DNA from 3 places in the Ectobacillus soli genome. Region 1 is predicted to be linked to each of the others. Evidence: riboswitches for the same ligand, from Rfam matches in the RefSeq annotation. Region 1 holds a riboswitch; each other region holds the start of a gene.
What was found. Region 1 has a riboswitch for S-adenosylmethionine ahead of ACAN53_RS16665 (methionine ABC transporter ATP-binding protein). Riboswitches for the same ligand answer to the same signal wherever they lie in the genome.
Positions count from the first base shown of each region.

Region 1 (7,506 bases):
GCACTTTTTTAAAGCGTGCACTATTCGGGTTAATTTCATTTCAGGGTTATTAGGGCAGCCAAATTAATTTTAGCATAGTAACATATTTTTATTTTAAACTATCAGGTACGTACCAATAATTATCTTGACCCAGTTTAGTTAAGTAATCTTTAAATTCTTTGGAGCGATAAGCGTCTGAAATTGCTTTTGCCCATTTTGTGTCTTTATTCTTTTCATCAACAACCACTGTAATTTCTAAATCCTTTACAAGTGTTTCGGATAATAATGATTTTTTTGGATCAATATGTGCTGCATATACAATGCTACCCGGAAGTACACCATAATCAATATCGTCCATAGCACGAGGAATTTGTGCAGAATCCATCAAGGTAATGTCCAATTTGTGTGGATTTTCAGCTATATCATTTTTTGTTACGGTAATTGGATTGATACCATCTTTCAGTTTAATCCATCCAGCTTTTTGTAACAAATTAAAAGCACGAGAAGCATTGGATGGATCTTGTGGAATTGCAATTTTTGCACCGTCTTTCACTTGATCGATAGAATTGTACTTATTCGAAAAAATACCAGCGGGTACAGAAGGTATATGTATAATCGGTACTAAATTGGCTTTTTTCTCTTTATTAAAGGAGTTTACGTATGCAGTGTGTTGATCTACATTGAAATCAATACTTCCTTCTGTCAAAGCAATATCTGCTTGGAGTAAATTAGAGAAATTTACTAGTGTTACTTTGTATCCTTCTTTTTCTAGAATTGGTTTCACGCCAGTTTTAAATAATTCACTATAAGGACCAGGGGAGGTACCTACTTTCAATTCTTTCTTTTCGGAGGTAGTCGTTTTGCCACACGCTGCTAAATTAAAAATAAGGATACTCGCTAGTAAAATAAGAAAGGTGTTTTTTAGAAAACTAAACTTCATCTTTTCATTCATCCTTTACAATTTATTGTTGAGTAAGGAGTGCGTTATTTTTTTCTTTTATAGAAGTAAAGATTTGGTCTTGGTGTAAAGCTTTTGAAGCAAGTAAGCTGAAAAATTGTGCTGCAGGAACAATGGCCTCTTCGTCAATCGTAAACTTTGGATGATGATGGTTGTATGATTTTCCGGTACCAATGTTAACAAATGTCCCTGGTATCGTTTCTTGATAATAAGCAAAATCCTCACCGCCAAGACTAGGGCCAATAGCTTTTACTTCATAACCTGTTTCATTTGCGATATCGGTCACGAATGGCGTCCATAAGGCATCATTATTGGTTGCTGGTGGACCTGGATGCCAGTGGAATTCTATGTTAACCCCGAGCCCATTTCCTACTCCTTCTAATACTTGCTTCATTTTTTTCGGAATGGCTTTTCTAGTTTCATCTTTTAAGGTACGAACAGTACCTTGCATATAAGCTTTTTCTGGAATGACATTCCATGTATTTCCGCTTGTTAACTCAGTTATGCTTATGAGCGCATGATCCAATGGGTCGGTATTTCGACTAATAATCGTTTGCAGTGCTGTAATCAAATGAGAGGAAGCAACAATTGGGTCAATCCCTTTATCGGGAGCGGCTGCATGTGTTCCTTTGCCAGAAACGAAGACCTCAAATCGGTCAACTGCGGCTGTTAACGGACCAACTCGTGTACCAAACTCTCCTACTTTAAGGTAAGGCGTGTTGTGAAGACCAAAAATAGCTTGTACACCATCGAGTCCGCCGCTTCCTAGGATCTCTTCTGCACCATGCCCAGTTTCTTCTGCAGGTTGGAATATGATTCGAACAGTGCCAGGAAGTGAATGTTCTTGTTGCTTTAATAAGTATGCAGCACCTAAAATGACAGATGTATGAAAATCATGACCACAAGCATGCATGATTTCCGACTTGGAAGAAATATAGGGTAGATCCGTTTCTTCGTGAATTGGCAATGCATCAATATCTGCGCGAATCGCTATCACAGGTCCTTCTGGATTACCAGATACTTCGGCGATAAGCCCTGTTTTGAGAGGAACATCTAATACGCGTATCCCAACATCAAGCAATCGCTGTTTTAATAAAGCAGTAGTTTTCACTTCTTGATTAGATAGTTCAGGAAATTGGTGAAGATGTCTACGAACAGCAATTAGTTCATTTTCTAAATGACCAATGATATGTAACAGTTTTTCTTGCGGCATGTCGATTCTCCCTTCTTCATTCAGTAGCTTATTGATTATTACTCATGATGTACCATGTTAAAATCTAATGTATATCTTTCTTTGCTATCTTTATCGACGTCGTATTTTTCTAGATAGTATGTTTCCAAGTGATTGAAACCCTTGGACTAGTACGATTAGGATGATAACCGTAATAATCATAACCACTGTGTCAAATCGTTGATATCCATACGTAATTGCTAAATCCCCAATTCCGCCGCCTCCGACTGCACCAGCCATAGCGGATGCGCCGATCAGACCGATGGTAGCAATCGTAAGGCTCAAAATAATCGATCCTAATGCTTCTGGTACAAGAAAGCGGAAGATAATTTGCCAAGGCGTTGCTCCCATTGCTTTTCCTGCTTCGATTACACCCGGATCGACCTCAAGGAGAGAATTCTCGATGAGACGAGCAATGTAAGGAGCTGCGAAAAAGATCAGCGGTACAATCGCAGCTGCTGTTCCAATCGATGTTCCAACAAGTAAGCGGGTGAGCGGAATGATAGCGACCATTAGGATGATAAATGGAAGCGAACGAAAAATATTAATAATGGTATTTAATATGGTGAATAATGGCGCATTCTCCATGAGATGCCCTTTGCGCATAATGACTAATAGTACCCCTAATGGAAGGCCGATAAGAGTAGAGAAGAGAAGTGAAATGCTGACCATTTGTAATGTTTGAATGAGCGATTCAATGATTTCTTGCGTACTAACTTGCACTTGGCAAAACCTCCTTGATAAGAATATTGGATAGATGAATAGACTGAAGCGCCTCGCCCACTTGTTTTGTATTTCCGATAAATTCAACAATTAAGTTTCCAAAGGCATTCCCTTGTAGCTCGGTAATTTGACCGAATAGAATATTGATATCTATATCGAATTTCTTCGCAATGGTTGAGATAAGAGGATGGCCGGCTGATTCACCAACAAAAACGATACGGTAAATCTTTCTACTTCCATTATTTTTCGCAATTACGTTTAGAATCGATTCTGGTATTTTATCGTGCATAACAGTGCTGACAAAGTTTTTTGCCGTATTCGTAGATGGATTAGAGAACACTTCGAAAACAGAACCCTCTTCAATGATTTTTCCATCCTCCAGAACAGCTACCCGGTCGCAAATATCACGAATGACATTCATTTCATGCGTAATTAATAAAATCGTAATGCCATACGTTTTGTTTACTTCTTTTAATAAATCTAAAATCGAGCTAGTTGTTTGTGGGTCTAAGGCTGAAGTTGCTTCGTCGCATAATAAAATTTTCGGATTAGTTGTTAACGCTCGTGCAATACCAATTCGCTGCTTTTGTCCACCTGAAAGCTGATCTGGATACTTGTTAGCTTTATCTTTTAAACCAACAAATTCAAGTAGCGCCATTACGCGTTCTTTTATTTCAGCCTTTGGTACCTTTGCTAAAATAAGCGGCATAGCGACGTTTGTAAAAACGGTTTTTGAATTAAGTAAGTTGAAGTGCTGAAAGACCATACCGATATTGCGCCTTACTTCACGAATTTGTTTTTCTGAAAGGGTAGTTAAGTCGTGATTGTCAACGAGTATGCGCCCGGAAGAGGGGACTTCGAGAAAGTTAACACAACGTATAAGTGAACTTTTCCCTGCACCGCTTAATCCAATCACACCGTAAATTTCGCCTTCCTTCACTTCAAGATTAATGCCATTTAGTGCTGTAATTTTACTTTGTCCGTTGTCGTACACTTTCGTAACTTCTTCAAATGTAATCAATGATCTCACTCCTTTAAATAAGTGCACTCCATAATTTTTATAAAAACTATGGATTTACTATGAATTATGGATATAGATTCTTATTTTTCTGTAGATAGACCTATTTGAGAAAAATAAAAAAGCCTCTTACATATAACAAGAAGGCGTTAGATAAATTTATCTCTTATCTTTCAAGCGCCGTAGCTTGTTGGAATTGGCACAGTTCTCGTTCCGTAAAGGAAAACAAGTCTGCTGCCGAGAGTTCATCGGGCCAAATCCCTCCCTCTCTCGAAATAAGAAAACATATATTGGATTTTAATGAAAATTTAATATACTTAGAATACATAGAATAATAAGGTTCGTCAATAGTCAATCCACAAAAGGTAAAATGAAAAAATAATTGACAATTAGTATATAAAGGAAATATAGTAAATGAAACACTTAATTCATAGTAATTTTATGTTATTACATAGAATTATATTCTTATCAAGAGAGGTTGAGGGACTGGCCCAATGACACCTCGGCAACAGGCTTTATAGGTACTGTGCCAATTCCAGCGAACATGAACTGTTCGAAAGATAAGAGATCCGATGCTTGTTTATGTGACTCTTCTTATCAAAAAGAAGGGTCTTTTTACATTTTATAAAAAATGGGGGATGTATAATGAGAAAATTTGGTATTATATTATCTGTTTTGGTACTTGTATTTGTTATTTCTGGATGCGGGAAGAGTGTTTCGAGCGAAAACAAAGTGATTAAGGTTGGCATTCGAAGTTCCGAAATCAAAACATGGAATTACATCGCAGACCTTGCGAAAAAGGAAGGCTTAACTGTAGAAATTGTAAATTTCAATTCAACCATTGATCCCAATACTCCGCTTAATGATGGAGAAATTGATGTAAATGCGTTCCAGCATATTTCCTATTTGGATCAGTTTAATGCTAAACATAATACAAAAATTGTCCCAATCGGTACCACAATTATAGCTCCATTAGGAATTTATTCGAGTAAGTATAAGAGTTTGAAAGATATACCAGATGGATCAAAAATTGCGATTCCGAATGATCAATCGAACTGGGGCCGCTCCCTGTTACTGTTACAAGAAGCAGGACTCATTAAAGTCGTGGATAATTTTAACGGAGATGGCGGGGCTGACAAAATTAAAGAAAATCCAAAAAAATTAGATATTGTTCCAGTCGATGGTGCAACTACACCGAGAGTCATGCAAGATGTTGCTGCATCCGTTATAAATAATGGAACGGCACTTACAGCTGGCTTAAAGTTAAAGGATTCTTTATTCCACGAAAGTAAAACGGCAAAGCCATACATTAATATTATTGCTGCACGTGAGAAGGATAAGGACCGTCCCGAGTTAAAGAAACTGGTTAGTATTTATCAATCTAAAGAAGTCACTGACTTTATTGATAAAACATACGAAGGGAATTACATTCCTACTTTTATTTCGTTAGAAGAGTTAGCTAAATACAAGGAGACATTTAAAAATAATAAATAATTATGATGGAGGAGGAGTCCTGATATGGGGAAAAGACAAATGAAATTTTCTGCTTATCTTGTTGGAACTGGGATTCATGTAGGCTCATGGCGACATCCTGATGCAAAGCCAGATGCCAGTATTGACATTGATTTTTACCGCCATTTAGCACAGATTGCGGAAAGAGGAAAATTCGATATTGCGTTTATTGCGGATAGTTTAGCTATTAATGAGGATTCGCATCCGAACATTCTCAATCGTTTTGATCCCACCATTTTAATTAGCGCACTTGCTGGTGCAACGTCCAAGATTGGTCTTGTGGCAACGGCCTCGACTACTTACAACGAACCATTCAATTTGGCGAGACAATTTATGTCCATTGACCATGTTAGCCATGGAAGAGTGGGATGGAATGTCGTGACAACGGGCGATGCAACTGGGCTAACATCCCAAAACTTTGGTCGCGACGAGCACGTGGAACACAATAAACGTTATGAACGAGCAGAGGAATTTCTTGATGTGGTGCAAGGGTTATGGGATTCCTGGGAAGATGATGCCTTCGTTTTTAATAAAGAGACCGGTCAATTTTTTCATTCGAATAAAGTCCATCCTTTGTATTATAAAGGAAAGTTCTTTTCAGTTAGAGGTCCATTAAATATTGCCCGTTCCAAGCAAGGACAACCGGTTATTGTAGAAGCAGGTGCATCGGAGCCTGGGCAACGATTAGCAGCACGAACGGCAGAGGTAGTCTTTTCCCATGTGAAAGATTTTGATAAAGCAAGGTCTTTCTACAAGAGTCTAAAGGGAAAACTAGCTGACTATGGCCGCGTTGAAGACGAGTTACACATTCTTCAAGGCATTTCGCCCATAATTGGCGATACGGAAGAAGAAGCAGAGGAAAAATATCAGCAACTACAAGATTTACTTATACCGGAACAAGGCTTGCGCTTCTTGTCAGGGTATTTAGGGAAAGTTGATTTTAGTCAATATACGCTTGATACACTAGCAAGAGAGGTTCATTTCCCTCATGAGAATGGTATACAAAGCCATTTTGAAAGAATGCTTTCGGTAATTGATAAAGAAAATCCTACCCTTAGAGAGCTTTACAACTTGTTGGAAGGAAGTGCAAGACGAGATTGGGTAGGAACGCCTGAACAAATCGCGGATCAATTGGAAAAGTGGTTTTTGGAGGGAGCTGCAGATGGGTTTATGCTGATTGCTCCACTTCTTCCACAAGGTCTGGAAGATTTTGTGGATAAGGTTGTGCCAATTCTGCAAGAACGGGGACTTTTCCGACACGATTATGAAGGAAGCACATTACGTGAACATTTAGGATTAAAGAAACCAAGTAATCGGTTCGCAATAAATTCAATGAGGTAGATAAGATGACTCCGATTATTTACGAGAACACTGAAAAAGATATCACTCTCTTACATACTAGTATTCGTCTCTATGAAAAGAGGGCACTGAATGAATTTTTCAGTACCCTCATTATAATATACCGAGGTCATCTCTTAGGCCCAATCAGTAAGTGAATTTCTTAAGCCAACTTCTCTTCCTTGAATGATGTCTTCTCATCTTTCATTCTTCTGAAAATGGTAGCAAGGATGGAACCTGAGATATTATGCCATACGCTAAACATGGCACTTGGTACAGCTGCCAGAGGTGAGAAATTAGCCATGGCTAATGTAACTCCTAGACCAGAGTTTTGCATCCCGACTTCGAGTGCAACAGCTTTTTGCTTTGATAAATCCATGCCAAACAAACGTGCGAAGAAAAATCCAAACAAAAAGCCAAGAATATTATGAAGTGCTACTACACCTAGAATTGATAAGCCATATTTCGCAAGCTGTGCTTGGCTTCCAGCAACGACTCCTGCAATGATAAGTACAATTGCGATAACGGATATGAGAGGTAATACTTTCGTACTAGCGTTTGCTTGTTTTCCAAAGAAGCGTTTAATAATGAGTCCAAGTGCTAATGGTACGATGACGACTTGAATAATATTTATAAACAATCCACTAAAGCTAATGGCTACCCACTTACTTGCAAGTAGTAAAATTAATAATGGTGTTACGATTGGCGCAAGTAGTGTAGAAACAGAGGCGATGGCGACCGCAAGTG
Region 1 covers NZ_JBGJZM010000005.1:27,851-35,356, reverse strand. Annotated here, with positions in the region: gene ACAN53_RS16680 (MetQ/NlpA family ABC transporter substrate-binding protein) at 89-919, opposite strand; gene ACAN53_RS16675 (amidohydrolase) at 942-2,150, opposite strand; gene ACAN53_RS16670 (methionine ABC transporter permease) at 2,241-2,891, opposite strand; gene ACAN53_RS16665 (methionine ABC transporter ATP-binding protein) at 2,881-3,912, opposite strand; SAM riboswitch class I at 4,073-4,191, opposite strand; SAM riboswitch class I at 4,372-4,476, shown strand; gene ACAN53_RS16660 (MetQ/NlpA family ABC transporter substrate-binding protein) at 4,555-5,403, shown strand; gene ACAN53_RS16655 (LLM class flavin-dependent oxidoreductase) at 5,428-6,762, shown strand; gene ACAN53_RS16650 (bile acid:sodium symporter family protein) at 6,923-7,506, opposite strand, start outside.

Region 2 (7,506 bases), on a different contig from region 1:
CTACTTGCTTATTTAGATGAGAACGAATTAAAGCCACAAGCCATATTGCTTACACATGCTCACTTTGATCATATCGGAGCAGTAGATGAAGTTCGTCGCGTCTATACTATTCCTGTTTATGTGCATAAGAACGAACAAGATTGGTTAGTTAACCCATCTTTAAACCGTTCTCTGCAATTTACGATGAGTGAAGATATAATTGTGCAGCCCGCTGATTGTATTATTGAAAAGGAAGGCCCGTTAACAGTTGGTTCTTTCTCTTTTGAGGTTTATGAAACACCAGGACATACACCAGGTAGTGTTTCTTACTATTTGAGCGAAGCAGGCCTTGTATGTTCAGGAGATGCGCTTTTCCAGATGAGCATTGGGCGCACAGATTTACCAGAAGGAAATATGATCCAATTACTTACAGCTATTGAAGAAAAATTATTTTTGCTACCTGCTGACACGAAGGTATTGTGCGGACATGGGCCTGTAACGACTATCGGTGCTGAAAAAGAAAATAATCCCTTTTTAAGCTGAGGTGGAGAATATGCATCCTGCTATAAAGAAGGCCATTGAAACATCTTCTAATCGAGCTATTACGTATAGTACGTTTATACAACTTGCTTTATATGATGCAGATAATGGCTATTATATGAAAAATCAAGAAAAAATAGGGAGACAAGGTGACTTTTTTACTAGCAGTAATGTTTCCTCCCTATACGCACAACAATTTGCTTCTTTTTTTATAAAACTTGTAGATAAAGGTTGGGTACCGCCTACCATATGTGAAATCGGTGGTGGTACAGGACGTTTTGCATTGGATGTGTTAACAGAATGGGAGAAACAATCTCCTACTACGTTTTCGATGTTACGTTATAAAATTGTCGAAACAAGCCCCTTTCATCGTAATATGCAGCAACAAAAGCTACATCAATTTTCTAATGTAGAGCAATTTCATTCAATCGAACAGATTCCAACATTTTCGGGTATTATTTTTTCAAATGAGTTATTTGACGCCTTTCCCGTAGAGGTAATTGAAAATACAGTGCATGGTTTAATGGAAGTGCTTGTAACGTTAAATGAACAGGGTGAACTTGTTGAGAAACAAATCCCTTTACAAAACGAAGCTATTTTACAATACTTACACGTGCGTAATCTACAATTAAAGATAGGACAACGATTTGAAGTGCCGCTGCAGATGAGTAGCTTCGTGCAGCAAATAGCAAGATGTATGCAGCGTGGAGTGTGTATTACTGTAGATTATGGGTATACGAATGAGGAGTGGATGCATCCTGTTCACCGAGAAGGTAGCTTACGTGGCTATTATAAACATCAGCTGATACGCAATCCATTGCTTCATCCTGGTGAGATGGACATAACCTCTCATATACATTGGGATGAATTGCAGCGTGCAGGTGAACTTGTTGGGTTAGAGACGGTATTACGTCATAAACAGACTAGCTTTTTACTATCAACTGGTATTTTAGAGAAATTAGTTGATCATCATGACCGAAATCCTTTTTCAGAGAAACAGAAACATAATCGTGCAATCCGTTCCTTAATCTTACAAGGTAGTATGAGTGACTATTTTAATGTTAGTATACAGCAAAAAGGATTGTCAAATTTTTCAATAGAAGGACTATTAGATTCGTCTATGCTTTAGGTATAATCTTCAATTTTGCTGACGGCATTATAGAAATAAGATGAAAGCAGCACTTGTAGATTATTACAAGCTGGAATTAGCGGCGATTTATAGTAAGGGAGAGTAGTGGGAAAGCATTCAGCTTATCAGGGTATGTACGGGGTAAGTAAAGTGAGAAAGCAACATTGAAAGTGAATGTTGCTTACCTTTTCCCCTAGTTAAAATAATACGTTTACGAGTTGGATTACTTTTTTATTTTCTACATTATAATATATTTCCAACCCTTTTCTTTCACTCGTTACGATTTTTGCACTTTTTAGCTTTGCAAGATGCTGTGAAATGGTTGATTGAGGCATATTAAGACGTGTATACATTGTAGATACGTTGCATGCACCACGGTCAATCAATCCTTTCACAATACAAAGGCGAACAGGGTGAGCAAGGACTTTTAACATCTCTGCATTTCCCTCAAATTTCTCTGTTTCTTCTTGGAATGAATCGATCATGTAAGGTAACACCTCCATATATACTAATAGCACCATACATATACATAACAAAATTTTATGATAAATAGTATACATGTTGCAAATATTTAGTCAAAAAGTAAAGAAATCGTAAGAAAAATGTAGCTGTGTAAATTCCTCATAGAAATTAGTCATTACAATGAAATATCAACTTAAGTGATTGTTGTATATTTGTGTAGGCTACTACTTAGCATAAATTTGAAGTTAATGTAAAGATATGGAGTTATTCGCATGATTTTTGTAACAATTTTGTAATAATCAACTCCCTAATTGTATCATATTTATGTCTCTTTATGTAGTGAATAGGATGAAGAACAGAAATGTAGTTTAAGGCGAGGATATTATATAAAGAGAGGAGAGAAGAACAGCGTGTCTTCCCTCCTTTTTTGTTTATAATTTGTCAATATGGGCTAAAGCATTTGTGAAATCTTGTTGTAGATCTTCGTAGTTTTCTAATCCTACAGAGAGTCGTAAAAGACAGCGAGTTATACCACGTTTTTGACGTTCCTCTTCCTTCATCGCGGCGTGTGACATAGTGGCCGGATAGGAGAGAATGGATTCCACAGCTCCTAGACTAACTGCAAATACAGGCAATGTTATGTGTTCTAGAAAGGTTTGTAGTGCAGACTCATTTTTTAATTCAAATGAAAACACAGCACCAGGATGTTTTGCTTGTTTTTGCTGAATCTCATAACCGGTATGTTCTTTAAGGCCAGGATAATACACACATTTAATTTTTTCATGATGCTGTAAATAGGAAGCGAGTTTTTGGGCAGAATAGGCAGACTGTTCAAGCCGGACATGTAAGGTTTTCATACCTCGTAGTACAAGCCAACTATCATGGGGGCCTAGTATAGCACCAAAAGCATTTTGTAAAAAGGCAAGGCGTTCTCCTAGCTTTTCATCCTTTACAACAGCTAAACCTGCTGTAACATCGCTATGACCCGACAGAAACTTTGTAGCACTGTGCAGGACTACGTCTGCACCAAGAGTAAGAGGTTGCTGATATAACGGAGTCAAGAATGTATTATCAACGAATGTAAGAGCGCCATTCTTCTTTGCTAAACTGGAGATTGCTTGAATATCTGTAACCTTTAACAGCGGATTAGAAGGTGTTTCAACATAGAATAATTTTGTGTTTGGTAAGATGGCATCGGTAACAGCTTCTATATCTGTCATATCTACGAATGTATGTAAGATACCATAGCGAGATAAAACTTCTGTAATCATACGATACGTTCCACCATATACATCCTCCGAAATGACAACATGATCTCCTTTTGATAGTAATAAAAAGCTTGTCGAGATGGCTGCCATTCCTGATGAAAATGCAAAGCCTCTTGTCCCTTCTTCTAACTCAGCAATGGTTTCTTCTAACGCTTCTCTAGTAGGGTTGCCAGAACGACTATAATCGTATTTCCCAAACTCATTGACACTAGTTTGGTGAAATGTGCTTGTATTGTATATCGGTACACTCACTGCCCCTGTATGGGGGTCTACTTTGTGATTATTGTGAAGTAATAATGTTTGTACGGAATAGGATTCGGTCATGCTTCTACCTCCTTGTGAAGAGCAGCGAATGCTCTTTCTAGATCTGTCATTAAATCAGTGATATGTTCAATTCCTACTGAAAAACGTAATAGACGGTTACAAATTCCTCGTTGTGTTCGAATTTCAACAGGAATATCAGCATGCGTTTGTGTAGCAGGATAAGTTATTAAACTTTCCACTCCTCCAAGACTCTCAGCAAATGTAATTAGGGATATTGCTTGTAAGAATGGATTTATCCATTCTTCCCGTGCTAAACGGAATGAAAGCATACCTCCGCGTCCTGGATACAATACATCGGTTACTTCATTTGTTTTTTGTAAGTAGGATACTAATTGCTTCGCATTTTCTTCGTGTTTGTTCATTCGAAGAGATAATGTTTTCATACCGCGCATAAGAAGCCATGAGTCGAATGGACTTAATACTGCCCCTGAGGAATTGTGATAATAGGCTAGGGATTCGCATAATGTCTTTCCTTTTGCGACGATAAGACCGCTTAGCACGTCATTATGACCACCTAAATATTTGGTAGCGCTATGAACAACAATATCAGCACCAAGACGAAGAGGCTGCTGTAGAATAGGGGTGTAAAACGTATTATCAACGATGAGTAGCAGGTTATGCATATGAGCGATAGTAGCAATGGCCTCTATATCTGCAGTGTGCATAAGTGGATTTGTTGGAGTTTCCAGAAAAATGGCTTTCGTTTGTGGCGTAAGAGCTTTTTTTAGGTCAGAGAGATGCAATGTGTTAACGTATCTACATCGAATATTCCACTTTGCCTCATAATCCCGTAGTAAGCGAAAAGTTCCTCCATATAAGTCTTCTGAAACGATTAATTCATCTCCCGATTGAAATAGGGAAAGAAGCAGGGTAATGGCAGCCATGCCTGAGCTACAGGCAAAGCCTTGATCCCCTTCCTCTAATTCAGCAATTGCTTCTTCCACTATTTTGCGGGTAGGATTACCTGTGCGAATATAATCATAGCCACTTGACTGTCCAATGCCTTCGTGACGATAGGCGGTTGAAAAATAAACGGGAGGATTGACGGTTCCTGTCACGTCCTCACTTCTATTTCCGATTTGAGCGAGCTTTGTTTCTACAAATTTCATAGCTATCCCTCCTATAAAATAAAAAACCTTCTATAAGAAGAAGGTTTTAGTAACAGCACTTCTTCTTATCTGTCAAATTCAAAATGAATCTGCTGGAATTAGCACCTTGTTAACATAAGGTTAATGGTTGCTGAGGTGTCACTGGGCCAGTCCCTCTACCTCTCTTGATAAGAATATATGGAATTGTATAAAGTCTTTCTATAAAGTATATCAATATCGATAAAAAAGCAAACATTTTTTTGAATATTCGAAAGAAATAGTAAGAACCGTTACGTACGAAAATTATAAATTATTATTTTTTTCTGAAAATATATTGACGATTTAGCGTGACACGTGCTAAATTAATGGAAAATTGTATATTTACGATCTGGTAATTGTGAAACTCTTATCGAGAGTGGTGGAGGGATAGGCCCTATGAAGCCCAGCAACCTTCAAACAGGTGTTTGAAACGGTGCTACAACCTGCAAAACGATGGTTTTGCGTGATAAGAGGAGGAAAAATGTCCCCCTCTTCTTTTGTTGGAAGAGGGGGTTGTTTGGCTTGACGATAAGGAGCGTGGCAAATGGGCAACTTGAAAGAAAGACTTGGACAAGGAATATTGATTGGGGACGGAGCAATGGGCACGATGCTCCATTCATACGGTTTGCAGAGCTGCTTTGAGGAGTTAAATGTAACAGAGCCTGATCGAATTAGCGGTATTCATAGGCTTTATGTAGAAGCAGGAGCAGATGTGATTCAAACTCATACGTATGGTGCAAATGAAGGAAAGCTTCGTATGTATGGATTAGAAAATAATGTAAAGCAAATTAATCGTGCAGCGGTTCGGAATGCTCGAAAAGCAGCCGATTCGAATACGGTTGTACTGGGTACAATCGGTGGTATGAAACATATTGGATCAGTTATGACGACAGAGGTTGAACGAGAATTTATGCTCATGGAGCAAGCGAATACATTACTTGAGGAAGGGGTAGATGGACTTCTTCTGGAGACATTTTATGATGAGGTAGAGCTCTATCATGCACTTGGAGTATTACGTAAGGCTACGGATCTTCCAATTGTTGCGCAAGTAGCGTTACATGAAGCAGGACTTACACAAAGTGGTCGATATATTGAGCAAGTATTACTTGAATTGCAACAAAGGGGTGCTGATGTTGTAGGATTAAATTGTCATCTGGGACCTCTTCGCATGATTGAATCATTAGAAACCGTGTCCTTGCCAAATGAAGGATTCTTATCGGCATATCCGAATGCTGGGTTACCAAAGTATGATGATGGAAAGTATGTGTACGAAGGAACGGCAGATTATTTTGAACATATGGCAAAGGGGTTTATTGACCAAGGAGTTCGTCTTCTTGGTGGGTGCTGTGGTACGACTCCAGAGCATATTCGTGCTATGAGACATGCATTGGATGGACAATTGCCAATATATGAGAAACAGATTAAAGTTCGACCTACGCCTATTATTGTCACGCAGCCAGTTCCAGCAACTGATTCTAGTTTGTCAGAAAAGGCGAAACGTGAAACTACAGTCATTGTAGAGTTAGATCCGCCGAAGCAATTGGTAACGCAACGCTTTTTTGAAGGTGCAAAGGCATTAAAGCATGCGGGGGCAGATGCAATTACACTTGCTGACAATTCCCTAGCAAGTCCGCGTATTTCAAATATGGCAATGGGTGCGCTTTTGCGGCGATATGATATTCCTGTTCTTGCCCATTTAACATGCCGTGATCATAATTTAATTGGATTACATTCGCATTTACTAGGGTTATCTTCTTTAGGAATCCACGAAGTGTTAGCTTTAACTGGGGATCCAGCTAGAGTAGGTGATTTTCCGGGTGCTACATCTGTATTTGACGTTTCCTCATTCGAGTTAATTCGAATGATAAAGGAATTAAACGCGGGTCGCTCTCCATTAGGAAAATCTATTGGTGTTCCAACATCATTTTCTATAGGTGCTGCTTTTAACCCTAATGTTCGTCACTTCGATGCAGCAGTTCGAAGAATGGAGAAGAAAATCGAGGCGGGTGCAGATTATTTTTTAACGCAACCTATTTTTGATCGAGAAGTGTTAGTGAAAACATATGAGGCAGTTAAAGACTTTTCAACCCCTATTTTTATCGGAATTATGCCTCTCGTTAGTAAACGTAACGCTGACTTTCTCCACTATGAAGTACCAGGAATTACATTGCCTGAAGAAGTAAGAAAGCGGATGGATGGGCATCTAACTCCTGAGCAAGCGATGGAGGAAGGGCTAGCAATTGCAAAGGAGCTTATTGACGAGGCTAAAAAATTATTCAATGGCGTGTATATCATTACGCCGTTCCAAAAATTTGAAATGTCTGAATCATTGGTACGACATATAAAAACAGAGCAACGAGAAGGGGAGCAATTGCATGAAACGAATTGAAGAAGCGTTAGAGGAGCGAATTTTACTCCTTGACGGGGCAATGGGAACAATGATTCAACAAGCAGACTTAACTGCTGAAGATTTTGGCGGAGAAGATTTAGAAGGGTGTAATGAATATTTAGTGAAAACACGTCCCGATGTTATTTTAAACATTCACAAAGCTTATATAGATGCTGGGGCAGATATTATTGAAACGAATACATTTGGTGCGACAAATATTGTTTTGCATGACTATAAACTTGAACAGTATGATATTGAATTGAATGAACGTGCTGCAAAGCTTGCTAA
Region 2 covers NZ_JBGJZM010000001.1:398,247-405,752, forward strand. Annotated here, with positions in the region: gene ACAN53_RS02040 (MBL fold metallo-hydrolase) at 1-522, shown strand, start outside; gene ACAN53_RS02045 (class I SAM-dependent methyltransferase) at 533-1,648, shown strand; gene ACAN53_RS02050 (ArsR/SmtB family transcription factor) at 1,846-2,133, opposite strand; gene metC (cystathionine beta-lyase) at 2,542-3,702, opposite strand; gene ACAN53_RS02060 (methionine biosynthesis PLP-dependent protein) at 3,699-4,811, opposite strand; SAM riboswitch class I at 4,874-4,985, opposite strand; SAM riboswitch class I at 5,194-5,302, shown strand; gene ACAN53_RS02065 (bifunctional homocysteine S-methyltransferase/methylenetetrahydrofolate reductase) at 5,374-7,218, shown strand; gene metH (methionine synthase) at 7,205-7,506, shown strand, end outside.
Region 2: another riboswitch for S-adenosylmethionine. It lies ahead of ACAN53_RS02060 (methionine biosynthesis PLP-dependent protein); the one in region 1 lies ahead of ACAN53_RS16665 (methionine ABC transporter ATP-binding protein).

Region 3 (7,506 bases), on a different contig from region 1:
GAATAGCGACGAGATTGATAAACGATTTAATCGTTAGCGTACCAGTCTGAATGGCGATGATAAGAAAAATAGCGAGAATCACGATAGCAATACCGAATTGTACGAAAACTCTTTTTCTTTCTTTCTCTGAAAGCGGGTTTGGAACAGTTGTACCAGCAAGACCAAGATTTTTCTTCTTTGTGAAAGAAAAGACTACTAATCCAAGGAACATACCTACCGCTGCAATCCCAAAGCCAAGATGGAAATTATAGCTTAATCCAACCGTTCCGACAACGAGCGGTGAAAAGAATGCACCGAGGTTAATGGCCATGTAAAAAATACTGAAGCCTGCATCTCTGCGGGCGTCTTTAATATCATACATTTCTCCTAATGTTGTAGAAATGTTTGGTTTTAATAGCCCCGTACCTAGAACAATTAACACCATTGAAACAAAGAACATCGCCATGCTTCCAGGGATGGCTAAAGCGATATGACCAAACATGATTAAGATGGCGCCGTAAAATACCGATTTTGATGCGCCGAATAAACGATCGGACAACCAGCCGCCGATAATTCCTGACATGTATACGAGAGATCCATACACAGATGCAATGGCAATTGCTGTCTGTTGGTCAATCCCTAATCCACCTTTTGAAACTTCATAGTACATATAGTACACAAGAAGAGCTTTCATTCCATAATAGGAAAATCTCTCCCAAAATTCTGTGAAAAAGAGTGTAAATAGTCCCTTAGGATGTCCAAAAAAGCCTCGTTGAGGGACACTTTCCACAATTTTCTGTTTATTTATAGATGACATAATACAATTCCTCCTTGAAAACAATATTACTATATTAATCTGATAGTTGTAACTTGTCAATCAAATCGATACTATCGCTGCTAAATGTAGATAAAATTTAAAGAAACTAATAATTATAAATAAATAAAATTTTCTTAATATAAAAATATAAATAAGTCGTTTATGTAGGAAAAGCGTGGAAAGAAAGGAAAGAATCCTCTATATGGTGTACAATGAATAGAAAAAATGGAGGATGTTAGAGGTATTTCAGTCAGAATACAGCATAAAAAATAGACCATCACTGAAATGGACGGTCTATTCCAAACTATGACTTAAAATATATTAGGCACTGTAATATTTCCATTACTGTTTATAAATTCAGCTAAACTTTTACTATGCTGTCTGTTTTCTATTCTTCTTGTAGCTCGTTCTATGGCAGTTTTGTGTAAGAACTTTTCTTCATTCGTTTCAGGAATGACGGTTGCTACTTCAGTTGGTTTACCGTCTTTTCCGATTGCAACAAAAGTAAGAAAGCTTGTTGCTGCAATTTTGTGTTCACCTGTCAGTAAGTTTTCAGCAGTAATTTTTACGAATACTTCCATAGAAGTTCTGCCTGTCCATGTTACATATGCTTCTAAGCAAACAGCATCGGCTTTTGTAATGGGATTTAAAAAGTCAACAGAGTCTGTGGATGCTGTCACCGTAAAATTTCTAGAATGTCTCGCAGCTGCTATAGAAGCAACGTCATCAATCATGTACATCAAGCGTCCACCAAATAAGGTATCATTATTGTTTGTATCATTTGGAAAAACACGACTTGTTTTAATAGATTTACTTTCTTTGCAATATTTAGGCTCCAATACATCTACACCTCTTTCTAATATAATGTAATATTAGAAAATTATAACATCTCTAATAATTATTTACAATATTTATGTTACTTAGCTATAGCATTTGTATGTTTAAGTAACAGATAATTAGTGATTTCTCTTTTTCATTGAAGGGTGCTCGATCTCAAAATGATCCAGAAGTGTGTTAACGACTACGGATACTTCAGCTATATGATTTGCTAATGTTTCAAGTTTCTCATTCGTATTGTGTGTTACAGAAGAAGTATCATCTGAATGGTTACTCACATTTTCAGCAATAGACGAAATATCGCTCAACTGACCGTGGACACGATGGCTAATGTCCTCTAAGTCTGCCCAAATACCTTTCATATTTTGATCTATCTTTTCCTTAATGCTCTCAAGATTTTGGTTTAGAATATTTACTTGGACTTTTGTTTGTTGTAAATTATCGTTTAACTCTTTCGTTGCGTTTTTAAAACGGTCAATAAACGCACTGCCTTGTAGCTCTAAGTACATATCTAATAGTTTTTCCGGTGTAATCGGATTGTTTCTTCCATCACCACGAATTTGATAGATTCCTTTGTTTGTACAATAAGGCTTATAGGGACCGCTCGGAATTTCGATTCGGTAAAACGGTTTGTCTGAATCTTCATTTTCTATAAATACTTCAACACCTACAGGAGGACGACATTCACCTGCTTTGGAGAGGAGCGTTAGTTTTTCTTTATCGCCAATTGGACATCCATAGATAGAACCATGCTGTTGTCCACTTGCATCTATTCCTTCATCGACGCCGACAAGAATCGTGCCTCCAACGGGAGAGTTTGCAAAAGCTACTAAATCTTCGGGTTTTATCCCCTTCATCTCTCGTTTAAAGTCAACATCGTATCCTTCTTCCTTACTTAATAAATGCATTGCTTTTTTACTTATAGAATGGGAATTGCCGGTCAATATAAATACCTCCTACGCGAGCGTCCTGCATTAAATATATGGTATCATATAGTTTTTTGACAGGTATAAATGTCTGATTCATTAATAAAAGGCCTTATTTCTATTCTATAATTGAAAATTAAAACGTCAATATTTCAAAAATATTTTGACATTTCTATTTTTTCAGTTTATAGTATATATCAATAACAGAATAAAACTTATCCAGAGCGGCGGAGGGACTGGCCCGATGAAGCCCGACAACCAGCATTTTTTTAGAGTGTAGTGGTGTCAATTCCAGCGGATTGCAAAATCGGATAGATAAGGGACGATAGCAAATTTTAATGCAATTTCATTGCTTATTAAAGTTAATTATGCTGCTTTCCTTATAGGAAGGCAGCTTTTTATTTTCAAAAAAATTGAATTTATTTCTCATCAAGAGAGGTTGAGGGACTGGCCCAATGAAACCTCGGCAACCTTCAGGGATATTTTTCTGAAAAGGTGCTAATTCCATCGCTTTGTTTAGTAAGAGGCGAAAGATGAGAGAGGGTAATCTTGCGTTTCTAGACCTCTTTCATCAGTTTTCAATGAAAGAGGTCTTTTTGTATACAAATTGAATTAGAAAAGGGGATATTATGATGAGTGAAAGAAAATTAAGCTTTGAAACATTACAAGTACATGCAGGTCAGGTTGTAGATCCAACTACAGGATCACGTGCTGTTCCTATTTATCAAACAACTTCCTATGTGTTTAATGATGCCGATCATGCAGCGAATTTATTCCAATTAAAAGAACCAGGAAACGTGTATTCAAGAATCATGAACCCAACGCAAGACGTGTTTGAAAAGAGAGTTGCAGAGCTAGAAGGCGGCGTAGCTGGACTTGCAACTGCATCTGGAATGGCAGCTATCTACTATTCCATCCTAAATGTTGCAAGTGCAGGGGATGAAATCGTAGCGGCAAGTACTTTATATGGTGGTACATATGAATTATTTCATTCAACACTTAAAAAAAGCGGAATCAATGTAACCTTTGTTGATCCAGATGATCCGGAAAACTTCAGAAATGCTATTACAGATAAGACAAAAGCACTGTACGCAGAAACAATCGGAAATCCGAAAATCAATGTATTAGATATCGAAGCAGTAGCAACCATTGCACATGAAAATAAGATTCCTCTTATCATTGACAATACGTTTGCAACGCCTTACCTTACACGCCCAATTGAATTTGGCGCGGACGTAGTTGTTCATTCTGCAACAAAATTCATCGGCGGACACGGAACGACAATCGGTGGAATCATCGTTGATGGTGGTACATTTGATTGGAGAGCAAGTGGTAAATTTCCTGACTTTACAACACCAGATAAAAGCTACAATGGTTTAATCTATGCAGATTTAGGTGCTCCGGCATACGCATTAAAGGCTAGAGTTCAATTGTTACGTAACACAGGTGCAGCACTAAGCCCGCAAAGTGCATTTAGCTTCCTTCAAGGTTTAGAATCGTTGTCACTACGCGTTGAAAGACATGTTGCCAATGCGAGAAAGGTAGTTGAATTCTTGAGTAATCATCCGAAAGTTGCATGGGTGAATTATCCGGAACTAGAAGGAAACCCATACAATGCATTAGCGAAAAAATATTTACCAAAAGGTGCAGGATCTATCTTTACATTTGGTATCAAAGGCGGAGCAGAAGCAGGAAAGAAATTTATTAATAGTGTTGAATTATTCTCACTTCTTGCAAATGTAGCGGATGCAAAATCGCTTGTTATTCACCCAGCAAGTACAACACATGCAGAGCTTACGGAAGAAGAGCAAAAAGCTGCTGGTGTTACTCCTGACTTAATTCGTCTTTCCATTGGTGTGGAAGGTATCGACGATATTATTTACGATCTACAACAAGCGCTTGAAAAAACAGTAGGGTAACAACTTATCTAGAGTGACATCGGCCATTCATTACTTTAGAATATACCCTTGTGTAAAGCGTCCTCACGTTTGTGAGGACGCTTTGTTTCGTTTTCTAAAATGACTTAAAAAAAGTCAAATGAAAGGAGGTAAAATAAGAGGTCTAGTAATCTCTTCAATATTACTTAACAACTTGTCTGCATATTTTGTATATTTCCTACAGATACCTAATTATAGTAACTTGATATATTTATCCCTTACATATAATTACGCATTGAATATAAATAGAAATGTACAAGTAATAATGTACAAATACAAAATGGAAATCTATGTATAGAATAAGAAGACTCAACGGTTTCCTTGAAAGGAGATTAATATTTTGTCTTTTCCAAATATCCCTAGTGTTACGCCGACGATTTCCCTTTCGACTAAACAGACAATTCCGTTGCTTTTGGCTTCCATTGCTTTTGAGGAATTAGCTCTAGCTCATATCATGAATGCGGAAGCAGAGAAGATTCAATTTGTTCTTGGAACATTACCTCCTCCTAAAACTACATTTTCTCCAGCAACTGTATCCATAACTAATCTTATTGATATTGATACAAGTGTTCAAAAAACTCTTCGTGATGTTATCAAGAAGGAAATGCTGCTGGAATTCAAATTTGAAAACGTACTAGATCTTATCGGAACATTACCAACATGTACGCCGGCAACAGCTTCTTTTAGCAATAACGCACCAATTACAAATATCGACCTCAGCAATACTATCCCATACCCATCAACGATTGACGTTGCAGGTTTACAAGGTTCTATTGCTAAAGTGACAGTTACTATTAATGACTTCTTCGATCCTAATAATACTTCACCATCACAATGTCATCTTACACTGTTAGTTGTCGCTCCTGACGGAACTGCAGTTCTTATCTTTGCGGAGGCAGGGAATAATAGTGGTAGTGGAGGTACTCCAAGCGCTACCTTTACAATTGACGATGATGCGGCAACGGTAATACCACAAAGCGGTCCAGTTCCTTCTGGTACGTTTAAACCAAGCGTCTATACTAACTTTAATTTAGATTCACCTGCACCACAAACAGCACCATATCCTACAACATTAAGCACATTTGTTGGTAAGGTTCCAAATGGTACATGGAGTCTTTTCGCATTTGATGAATTTGGCGGCCATGGAATGGAAATTCGTGGCGGTTGGGCATTAACGATTACTACTGCTTGTCTTTAGGTATTATCTTTAGAGAAAAAAGTTGCTCTAATATGAAATAGGATAAAGCTCAGATTTAGTAGATCTGAGCTTATTCAATTCCTTCGGTTCCTGAACGTATAGTAAAAATAAATGGAGCTTAAACAGTAACCAACTATTAAATTCTTCATCATTAAGATTTATTTACTAACCACACTTTAGAAGGGTCATTATTTTCCTTCCATTGATTAGGAGTCATAAAAAATTGTTTTCTTCTAGTTTCTAGATATAAAATACTTCCGATTGTTTCATCGATAATCTTGTAGTTCGGATGAACTTGTTTCAGTTTATTATTTATTTCACATAATAAATCCTTTGTCTTTAGGAGTCTCTCATCAAAATCCTCTTTGGAAATACGAGGTATTGCTTCTATTTGAGTATGAGGGCAAGTATGTTCGACAATATACAAAGTCTTTCTGAACAAAATCCCTTCTAAGTCCGCAATACGTTGTAGCATAGGAACAATATGAGCTTTAATGATTAATGCATCATCATTATTACATGTATTTTTAGTATTATATTTAATAGCAATCAATTCATCATGTACAGAATGCAAATACTTGTAAACAGAACGTTCCATATGGAAGATTGACCTTAAGGAAGATACATAGTTTTTTTCATCAAATAGATAGAACAACACCTTCCCCCCTTTACTCAAAAGAATATTTTTTATCTTGATGAGTGACATTCACAGCATAAACCATTTGGTATTAAGTCCAATACATTTTCAAACTTTTTTAATAATAGCCACTCTTTCATTAAGACGGTTTCAACAAATCTTGTTGCTTCTCTGTTGAATTGGAATATTTCACAGTTAGTGGGATCTGTTGGAAAATCCTTGCATTTTCCGACGAAAGCTTGCATTTTTTCGGCTTCAGCGTTCAAAAGATGTGATAAAGCAATTTCTTCTAATGCTATTGATTCCAATAAATCTATAACGATTTCGTTATGATCGGGGCGATGGGGCTCTGCGGGTATTGTTGGCATACTCAAGGTATTAGCACCCTCCTTTTTTCAATTTACTTTTTTATTTTATGTGCATCGCTTTTTTTTGTTACAAATGCCCTGTAAAAATATGAGCTTGTCTAAAGTATCGAATGTGTTACAATTTCCATTTATTATAAATTTAATCAGAAACATTTCATTCATGACTACATTAAAAAGTTTATTTTGAACATTTATATCGATATCAATAAGCTCCGATTATTAAACCACTGCCGAAATATATCTCCTTGAATATACCTTGGCTTTTGTCCATTTCATGTTTATACATGCACTCATATGATGATAATAGTTCAGAGGAAAGAAAAATTTTTACGAATTTACTAGCAAGGGGAGCTGATCGGGATATTTCAAATGAAACAACAGTTCAGGTGATCACTGATCCGAATAAAATGAGAATGGTAAATATCCCAAGTTGTATAGTAGCCCCAGAAACTTGTGACGATTAACAAGATGGAGTCGAAAACAGAAATTTAATGCTACATAGAAGGATATTTACTGTATTGTTTAAGTAACTCTATTTACGCTGCAGATTAATAAGCTCCAAAATATTTTCAAATTTGAATTGCAGTAACATTTCCTTTTTGATTACGTCCTGAAGAGTTTTTTGAACACTATTGTCTATTTCGAGCAGGTTGGATATAGACACAACTGGAGGAGAAAGTTTGGTCTGCGTGTGTAATGTTCCGAGAACAAATTGAATCTTTTCTGCTTCCGCATTCATGATGTGAGCTAGAGCCAACTCTTCAGTGGCAATAGAAGATAAAAGTAACTGTATAGCCTGTGAAGTAG
Region 3 covers NZ_JBGJZM010000004.1:5,137-12,642, forward strand. Annotated here, with positions in the region: gene ACAN53_RS15750 (peptide MFS transporter) at 1-796, opposite strand, end outside; gene ACAN53_RS15755 (acyl-CoA thioesterase) at 1,108-1,635, opposite strand; gene ACAN53_RS15760 (AlbA family DNA-binding domain-containing protein) at 1,753-2,577, opposite strand; SAM riboswitch class I at 2,772-2,881, shown strand; SAM riboswitch class I at 2,983-3,099, shown strand; gene ACAN53_RS15765 (homocysteine synthase) at 3,189-4,478, shown strand; gene ACAN53_RS15770 (hypothetical protein) at 4,837-5,694, shown strand; gene ACAN53_RS15775 (hypothetical protein) at 5,846-6,349, opposite strand; gene ACAN53_RS15780 (hypothetical protein) at 6,382-6,699, opposite strand; gene ACAN53_RS15785 (hypothetical protein) at 7,232-7,506, opposite strand, start outside.
Region 3: another riboswitch for S-adenosylmethionine. It lies ahead of ACAN53_RS15765 (homocysteine synthase); the one in region 1 lies ahead of ACAN53_RS16665 (methionine ABC transporter ATP-binding protein).